2 regions of the Bradyrhizobium septentrionale genome follow, and region 1 is predicted to be linked to the other one. Evidence: riboswitches for the same ligand, from Rfam matches in the RefSeq annotation. Region 1 holds a riboswitch; the other holds the start of a gene.
The links. A riboswitch is a leader RNA that binds a small molecule or an ion and turns the genes downstream of it on or off. The one in region 1 is predicted to bind ZMP and ZTP.

Region 1 (4,716 bases):
ACGGCCGCTGCATCGCGGGGGATGTAGATCCGCATCGTCATCGCTGTGCCTCCGCGACCAGCGCGTCGATTCGTGCCTCATCGAGCCGGCCGACCACGCGGCCATCCAGCATCGCCGACGGCGCGGTGGCGCACAGCCCGAGGCAGTAGATCGGCTCCAGCGTCACGCGTTCATCGGCCGTGGTATGTCCCAGCGAAACGCCGAGCTTGGCCTCCGCACGCGCCGCCAACGCATCGCCGCCGGCAGCCTGGCAGGCCTCGGCGCGGCACAGCTTGAGGACGTGGCGTCCGGCCGGTTGCTTGCGGAAGTCGTGGTAGAAGGTGAACACGCCGTGCACCTCGGCGCGGGACAGGTTGAGCGCCTCGGCGACCATCGGGATCGCCGGCTCCGGCACGTAGCCGAACGCCTCCTGCAGCGCATGCAGGATCACCAGCGTGGCGCCTTCAAGCCCGGCATGTTCGGCGATGATGTCAGCGCCGCGCGCCGCGTCCCAGGGTTCGTATCGCACCGTCATTCGCGCATCTCACGATCCAGTTTTTTGCTTTGCACATCTGCATTGGAATCCTTCGAAACATCAATAAAGCTGTCTCATGCGGCGATTGCGAAACGCGATTAATAGCGTTGCGCAATCGGACCATTTAGGATCGCAATAATGGTCTGGAATCACGCACTTCCGTCGCGTATTGGGATTGGGGATCGCGCCGCGGTCGTGGTACGTGTGACAGTGTTGGGACACCGTTTTTCCGATGGGGTTTGATCCTTGATCGACAAGCTGGAACTTCTGTTGGCGCTGGCCAAGGAGCGGCATTTTGGCCGGGCCGCGGAGGCCTGCGGCGTCACTCAGCCGACCATGTCGACCAGCCTCAAGCAGCTCGAGGAGATCCTCGGCGTGATGCTGGTGCAGCGCGGCTCCCGCTTCCAGGGCTTCACGCCGGAAGGGGAGCGGACGCTCGACTGGGCCCGGCGCATCGTCGGCGATACGCGGGCGATGAAGCAGGAGATCAACAGCCTCAAGGACAAGCTGTCGGGCGAGATCCGGATCGCGGCGATCCCGACCGTGCTCGGCATGGTGGCCGCGCTCACCACGCCGTTCCGGGCGCGTCATCCCGATGTGCGCTTCCGCATCCAGTCCTGCACGTCGGCCGACGTGCTCGGCCTCTTGGAAAATCTCGAGGTCGACGCCGGGCTGACCTATATCGAGAACGAGCCGATCGGCAAGGTCCGCACCATCCCGCTCTACAACGAGAGCTACCGGCTGCTGACGGCGCCCGACGCGATGTTCGGCGACCGCAAACAGGTGACGTGGAAGGAAGTCGGCACCGTGCCGCTCTGCCTGCTGACGCCCGACATGCAGAACCGCCGCATCATCGACCGTGCGCTGACCTCGGTCGGCGCGGAGGCGACGCCGACGCTGACCTCGAATTCGCTGCTGGTGCTGTACACCCATGTGAAGACCGGCCGCTGGGCCAGCGTGATGCCGGCCAAGCTCGCCGAGACGCTCGGTCTTGCCGATGCCGTGCGCAGCATTCCGATCGTCGATCCGGTCGTGGACTACAGCATCGGCATGGTGATCCCGCAGCGCGATCCGATGACGCCGCTGATCGCGGCCCTGGTGCAGGTTGCGCGTGAGGTCGCGCCGACGCTGGAGCCGTCGTAGCGTCGCGCGGCCGTCGAACCTCGCTCCCGCAGGCCGGGAGGTCCGTCATCAGGCGGTGACCATGCGCGTGTTGTCAGGTTCGATTTCCAGATCGACCCGGCCGAGGCTGATCTGGATGCCGACGCGCTCGATGGTGTGGGCAATTGGCGGGCTCGATTTCGCCACGGCGACCGTCGCGGTTTCCATCAGCGCGAAGCGCCGCAGCAGGCCGGCCGCGATGGTCTCGCCGAGCGCTTCAAGGGTCTGGAATTTGCGCGAGGACGCGATGCGCACGGCTTCGTCCACCACGGCGTCATATCTGACGGAGCAATCCAGATCATCGCTGCGATGGGTCCGTACCTCGCGCAGCGTTGCCGAAATATCGAACGTGAATCTCTGGCCGAGCGACCGTTCCTCCTCGAACAGGCCGTGATAGCCATATGTTGTGAGGCCGGTGATCGTGATCGACGTGCGCATGGGCAGCTCCTGCAGGAAGCGATTGATCGGGATGTCCCGATTGCCCAGGCGAACGGCAGGTTGCTCCGCGCTTCCCGATGGTGCTCCATCCAAGGTCGCCAGTCGCGCGAGAGGGTAGCTGAATAGCAGCTTTCGACCGCGCCAACAATCGCGATCCGCGAAGCTCCGTCATGCATTGGCGGCATCGTTTGCGCTGCAGCCGCCCACGCCGCCGGGATTTGCCTTACGCCGCCTCCGGCAGCTTGCTCTGCAGGGTGCGCGGATCGCGCGGCAGCGTGATGCGGACGACGGTGCCGACGCCGAGCCTGGAGCGCAGCCGCATCGAGCCGCCATGCAGATTGGTGAGCGAGCGCGCGATCGCAAGCCCGAGGCCCGAGCCCTGGTAGCTCTTGGTGAGCTGGCTCTCGACCTGCTCGAACGGCTTGCCGAGCCGGCGCAGCGATTCCGGCGCGATGCCGATGCCGCTGTCGGCGATCAGCAGCACGATCGAGTCGTCCAGCATCTGGCCGCGCACCAGCACGCGGCCGTGGTCCGGCGTGAACTTCACCGCGTTGGAGAGCAGGTTGACGATGATCTGCTTGACGGCGCGGCGGTCGGCGACAACCGAGATCGTACTTTCGATCTCCGATTCCAGCGACAATCCCTTGTGCTCGGCGCGACCGGAGACCACCCGCAGGGATTCCGCGAGGATGCCGGAGAGGTCGAGCGGCTCCATGTCGAACTTCATGCGGCCGGCTTCGATCCTCGACATGTCGAGGATGTCGTTGATGACCTCGAGCAGGTATTTCCCCGATGTCAGGATGTCGTGGCAGTATTCCTGGTACTTGTCCGAGCCGAGCGTGCCGAACAGTCCGCTGCCCATGATCTCGGAGAAGCCGATGATGGCGTTGAGCGGCGTGCGCAACTCGTGGCTCATATTGGCGAGGAATTTCGACTTCGCGGCGTTGGCGTCCTCGGCGCGGGTCTTTTCCTGCGAATATTTCTCGGCAAGGTCGGCGAGCTCGACCGCCTGCCGCTCCAGCTCGGATTGCGAGCGCTGCAGGTCGATCACGGTGGCGCGCAGGCGCAGATCGTTGTCGACCAGCTTCTGCTCGTGCGCCTTGATGCGGGTGATGTCGGTGCCGACCGAGACGTAGCCGCCGTCCTTGGTGCGGCGTTCGCTGATGTGCAGCCAGCTGCCGTCGTCGAGCTGCGCTTCGAAGGTGCGCGCGCCGGGCGCCGGCACGCCGCTCTCGTGCAGGCGGGTACGCACCTCGGGCATGCTGCCGACCTCGATCACGGTCTCGTAGGAGGTGCCGGGGCTGACGGCCGAGTCCGGCAACTTGTGCAGCCGCTGGAAGTGCGAGTTGCAGAGCACGAGGCGGTCCTCGGCGTCCCAGAGCACGAAGGCCTCCGGAATGGTCTCGATCGCGTCGCGCAGCCGGAGGTCGGCTTCGACCGACTTTTCCGCGAGGCTCTTCTGCTCGGTGACGTCGATGGCGATGCCGATCAGATGCAGGCCGCCGCCGGCCGCAGCGTAGCTGAGCTCGCAGCGCACGCGCAGCCAGATCCAGTGGCCGCCGACATGCCGCATGCGGAAGCTCTGGTCGATGTGATCGATCTTGCCGGCGATCAGCTGGTCGGCGATCTCGAACAGGTTGATGTCGTCGGAATTCACCAGCGTGTTGACCTCGCCGAAGGTGAGGAGGTCGTTGCGGCTGTCGAGCCCGAGCAGGGTGAACATCGACTGCGACCAGAAGATCCTGCCGCGCGACAGGTCCCAGTCCCACAATCCGCAGCGGCCGCGATTGAGCGCGGTGTCGATCCGGCCGCGCACGGCGTCGTTGATCAGATCGCCCTCGCGGGCGCGGGTCGATTGCCAGTGGAAGGCGAAGCCGAGGATCAGCACCACGAAGCTCGTGGTCGCCGACAACGTTATCGAGAGCGCTGCGTCCGATCCCCAGATCGGCTCGTTCATCTCCTGGATGACGACGACCTGGCCGGGCAGCGACTTGACAAGCTGCGAGATCGCCAGCGCGCCGGTGCCGCCCGGCAACGTCATGTCGTTCACCGTCCCCTGCTGGCCCGGCGCGATCATCAGCTGCGCGGTGGAGACGATGTCGAGGATGCGGTCGTTCTCGCCCGCGCTATCGATCGGCACCCGCGCCAGCACGCGGTGATCGGCGCCGGTGATGATGACATGGCGGCCGTAAGCGATGCCCCAGGACGGAATCAGGTCCGGCAGCAGCTCCTGCATCCGCTCGATGTTGACGAGCCGCTCGCGACGGACCGAGGTCAGGCGATCGAGACGTTCGGCGAGGATGTCGGACAGCGCAGCGAGGTCGCGCTTCATCGCGCCGCGCTTCTGCCGGGTCTGGTCGATCACCTGGACAAAGGCGCCGAGGCAGATCGTGATGAGGAAGGCGATGATGAGAGTGGGCACAGCGCGGCGCAGTGCAGGCTCGGCCGTCAGGAGCCTGTGATAGGCCGGTTTTGCGATCGATTGCGCCAATCCCTTGATCGAATCGGATTGGACGCACGCATTCGCTGCATGCGCGCGCGCCATGCCTTAGACCCCCGCTCTAAGCTGATTTTTTACCCGGTTCGGATGCTCCCCACGAGGC
Region 2 (4,716 bases), 4.6 Mb from region 1:
CGCGCGGCGGCATCGATCGCCGTCATTGTGGTCGCCTGCAGCGCGCGCTTCGAAAACGCGTAGGCCGTGTAGCAATCCGGCGGTACCAACGCCGCCCAAACGACGGCCGCATCGAGCAACTTGTCCGGCGCGACCGTCTGCTGGACGACGCCCAGTCGCGTCGCCGCGGCGAGATCGTAGACCTGACCAAACAGCGTCAATTCGAAAGCCGATCGAGGACCGATCGCATGCTTGATGATCTCGCAGTAGACAGCCGGCATCGGAATGCCGATGGGGACCTCGTTCAGCGCGAACTGCAGCGGACCTTCGCTGGCGATCCGGTGATCGCAATCGATCGCAGTGATGAATCCACCTGCATAGGCATGGCCGTTGATCGCAGCTACCGTCGGCCTCGGATACGTGAAGAGACGGAGGTTCGTCGCACGATATTCGTCGAACCAAGCATCGATCTCCTTGATTGATTGGCGCGCGAACATCGGGAAGTGATGATCGAAGTCGAGACCTGCCGTGAACACCGCGCCAGATCCGGTCAACACGACGGCGCAATCGGCGAACTCGGCTTCCAGGCGGTCGAAGGCTGCGTGAAGGTCGGCGAAGAAGGTCGGATTCTGCGCATTGACCTTGTTGGTGTTCATTGTCACTACGGCAACGTGCGGGTGCTTGCGTTCAATGATCCAGGGCATCGGTCATCCTATGGTTGCGAAAGATCAGGCAAGCTTGAACAGACGCCACGCGTTGTCGGTCAAGAATGCCGAACGGGCGTCGACGCCGAGTTGGAGGTCGTCGAGACCGGCGAGGCACTCACCTGCGGGCCAGAAGGGATGGTTGGATCCGAAGAGAACCCGATGCCTTTTGTTGCCGCGCATATACCCGACGAGATCGGACGGGTAGCGGCTGACCTTGTAGGCCGATGTGTCGATGAAGACGTTCGGGTACTTCATGACCAGCGATAACATCTCGCCGAGCCACGGGACGCCGATATGGCCGCCGAGAATGCGAAGCTCGGGAAATTCGAGCGCGACACGATCGAGATAGGGAATGGGACGCCCCGGTTCGGATTCGCGCAGAGGCCCCGCGTGTCCGACCTGCGTGCAGAACGGGATATCGAGTTCGCAGCACTCCGCGAACAGAGGATAGTACCGGCGATCGTCCGGCGGCAGCCCCCACACCCAGGGCAGAATACGTAGTCCCTTAAAGCCGTCTCTCTTCACGCGCAGCCTCAACTCTCGTACCGCGTCCATCGGGCGGAAGAGATCGACCGAAGCGATTCCAACGAAGCGGTCAGGGTGAGCCTGGCAGTGTTGGGCGACCTCGTCGTTACTGATCATCGGCCCGCCCGGACCGTGCCAGCCACAGAGCATGCCCATAGAAACGCCTGCACGATCCATCTCGGCAAGCGTGTCTCCGATAGGGGGCGCCGTTTCCGACCATTTGCCGGGTCTCCACCGACGCAACGACTCGAACATCGGATCCCCGATCCAAGCGGGATTCGGATGCTGCATCCAGGCGTCGATGATCATTCTGAGCTGCCCGCGTCTGACGATGGATCGAGGCGACGGCCCGCGACCTGCCAGCGTGAAGGGCGAACCTGCTCAACCGGATTCGGTCGTGGTCCCGAGTGGCCACACCGCCATCACTAGACGCGAGGATCGTTCGGCGTCTTGAAGAAATCGGACAGCCTGCGCACGGGGCCTGCCCCACGCCTGCCGGAACGCCCCGGGCGTGACACCGGCGTGTCGCCGAAACTCTCTGGTGAGGTGGGCCTGATCGGAAAATCCGAGATCAGATGCAATCCCCGACAGACCATCGCCTCCCGCCGCGATTTCGTAGACCGAGCGACGGAACCGCTGCACGGCAAGAAAACGCTTGGGCGGGCAACCGGTCGACGTTCGCACTCGCCTCTGCAGCGTCCGGACCGATTTACCGATATGGCCCGCCAGGTCGCTCACCCGGCCATGCGGCGCATCCAGCGGGTCGCACCCCAGGATCGAGGGGGGCCTCGCCTTCCGCGCGAGCGCGAGTAACATCAGATCCACGCTGTCGAGGATGTCAAAGCACGATGGACTGTCCCGGACGATTCGCGCCAGCGCATCGCGACACGCGACGATCGTCGGATTGTGGACGCTCGGCGTTCCCGGGCAATTCGGTTTCAACTTGACGCCGACGATCCAACCGAAGAACGCCCTTCCTTTTCTTCTGCAATTGAGGCTCGGCTCGTTGAAGACCACTTTGCCGGCCGAATCGCCTTCCCGGAATACGAAGGCAAGCTCCTTGAGCGGGGAAGCGAACGATATCCGGCTTTCCGTCAGCCGGCCCCGGTCTTTCAGGATATAGATCGAGTCCACAAAGGCGGCCTGATCGTCGCGCGGTGCGAATTCAGCGTAGAACGAGGGATGGGCGAAGACGCTGTCTTCGCCTTTGTCCGTTTTGATCGGACCAACGGTCATCAGTTTTCGACGCTTGATCAGCAATTGCTTGGTTCGCTGTTGAATGCACTTACGACTGATCTATCATACACCTCCGTAGCGGCAATTTAAACGCAAAGCCGCCGGTGTAGAAGGTGGCCCATTGGTTCGCGATGATCGGCTCTTCTGACAAGCAGCTGCTCGCCGGCACCGTGCGGGTGAACACCTTGCGCGCCTTCAGCTATATGATGCCGTTCGGCGGCATGATGCCTGCCGGCGTCGGCCGCGAAAGTGGCATCGCCCTTATTCGCGGTCATTGAACTGGTCGTTGCGAAAGGTCCGCCGGTCGGCTAAGTTATGCTCTACGAAGAGTCTCCGTGCTCATTCGTCCTTTCGCGCGACTGGCGAGCCAACGTGGAATTGACCACGGTGAAGCGCAAAGGGTACGACGCCGATCGCCTGGGCAACCCATCTGCTGGAAAAACAGCGTGTTGAGGAGCCCGAGCATGCCGTCGTTTCGCAACGAACTGTCCATCAACGATCAAGAGATCGCCGCCGCCCTTGCGGGCGAAGAGCGCCGTCAGCAGGACGGCGTCGAACTGATTCCGTCCGAGAATTACACCTACCCGGAGGTGCTCGAACTGCTCGGATCGGTCTTCACCAATGAATATTCGGAAGGATATCCGGGACGCCGATACTACGGCGGCCAGCAGTATACGGACAACATCGAGAACCTCGCGCGGCAGCGGGCCTGCTCGCTGTTTCGTGCCGGGCACGCCAACGTTCAGCCGCTTTCCGGGTCACCGATGAATCAGGCCGTTTATCTCGGCCTACTGAATCCCGGCGACACCATTCTCGCCATGGACCTGTCCCATGGCGGTCATCTCACCCATGGCGCGCCGGTGTCCCACATGGGGCGCCTGTTCAACTTCATTCGCTACAAGACGGCGCCGTCAAACGGCGGCGCGATCGATTTCGACGCATTGCGCGCGATGGCGCGTGAAGCGCGCCCGAAGATGGTGTTGTGCGGCTACAGCTCCTATCCGCGCGACCTGGACTATGCGGCGTTCAAGAGCATTGCCGACGAGGTCGGCGCGCTGACGATGGCTGACGTGAGCCATTATGGCGGACTGGTTGCCGCTGACGTCATGCGCAATCCGCTTGATGCCGGCTTCGACGTCATGACGACGACATCCCACAAGTCGCTGCGCGGCCCCCGCGGCGGGATCATCCTGTGCCGGAAGGAACATGCCGGCCGGATCGATGCTTCGGTCTTTCCCGGTTTGCAGGGCGGACCTCACATGAACGTCGTGGCGGGGATTGCCGTGACGCTCAGGAAGGCGGCGACGGCGGATTTCCAGGCCTACGCACGGCAGGTCTTGCGCAACGCGAAGGCGCTTGCCGGCGCGCTGATGGAGCGCGGGATGAAGCTGGTCACCGACGGGACCGACAATCACATGATGGTCGTCGATACGGCAGCATCCGTCGGACTGGACGGGCGAGCGGCCGAGGACGTGCTCGATGCCATCGCCATCACCACGAACAAGCAAGTCATTCCGGACGATCCGCGCCCGCCGCTGCGGCCGAGCGGCGTTCGCCTTGGGACACCGGCGGCGACCACGCGCGGCATGGGAGAAGCCGAAATGCATCGTATCGGCGGGTTCATCGCGGCGGCGCTGCAGGCGAATGGAGACGATACGGTCGTCGCGCGCCTCAGGTCAGAATGCACCGAGATGTGCCGGGCTTTTCCTGTTCCGGGCGTGGTGTCCGCCTCCGGACCGAACTGATCGGCGGCACACCGGCGCATCAGGGATTGCCGACCTCGAAGGCCAGCAGAACGTTGCCGGGCAATCCGCTCCACTGCGCGTAGCCGGAATTGACGTACAGCATGTGATCCACAACGATCGGACCCGGTCCGTCCATGGCACCGCCACGGGCCGAGACGCCATTCACCGTAGTGTAGTCGCGGGCGGTGTCGATCTCCCAAAGCAGCCGTGCGTCATCGGTCGCATAGGCGCGCAAGAAGCCGCTCACGCCGCCCGAGAACACGACGCCGGGAATCACGGTGATCGCGGCCGACAGCGCCGGGCTGCACTGGGGGCGGTCGCCGCAGGCCACCGGCGCCACCTGCATCGTGATCTTCCCGGTCGCGAGATCCAGCCCGAACAGGCCGCCGCCTTCGCTTGAGTTCAGACGCCTCGTGCCGTCCCTTAGAAACCGCACGTCCGAATTGGCGACATAGATACGGTCCTGGTCCGCAGCCGAGCCCCATTCGGTCCCGCCCAACGGGCCGCCCTGGCCGATCCGCGTC

Region 2: it holds a riboswitch for ZMP and ZTP, as region 1 does, so the genes downstream of both, HAP48_RS10135 (serine hydroxymethyltransferase) here and folB (dihydroneopterin aldolase) in region 1, are expected to answer to the same signal.

Annotation. Positions count from the first base shown of each region.
Region 1 covers NZ_CP088285.1:6,333,130-6,337,845, forward strand. Annotated here, with positions in the region: gene HAP48_RS31815 (formate dehydrogenase beta subunit) at 1-41, opposite strand, end outside; gene HAP48_RS31820 (formate dehydrogenase subunit gamma) at 38-514, opposite strand; gene HAP48_RS31825 (LysR family transcriptional regulator) at 761-1,657, shown strand; gene folB (dihydroneopterin aldolase) at 1,706-2,113, opposite strand; ZMP/ZTP riboswitch at 2,149-2,229, opposite strand; gene HAP48_RS31835 (PAS domain-containing sensor histidine kinase) at 2,337-4,658, opposite strand.
Region 2 covers NZ_CP088285.1:1,726,936-1,731,651, forward strand. Annotated here, with positions in the region: gene HAP48_RS10115 (enoyl-CoA hydratase/isomerase family protein) at 1-683, opposite strand, end outside; gene HAP48_RS10120 (amidohydrolase family protein) at 708-1,520, opposite strand; gene HAP48_RS10125 (helix-turn-helix domain-containing protein) at 1,593-2,471, opposite strand; gene HAP48_RS10130 (hypothetical protein) at 2,561-2,725, shown strand; ZMP/ZTP riboswitch at 2,793-2,877, shown strand; gene HAP48_RS10135 (serine hydroxymethyltransferase) at 2,912-4,192, shown strand; gene HAP48_RS10140 (outer membrane protein assembly factor BamB family protein) at 4,212-4,716, opposite strand, start outside.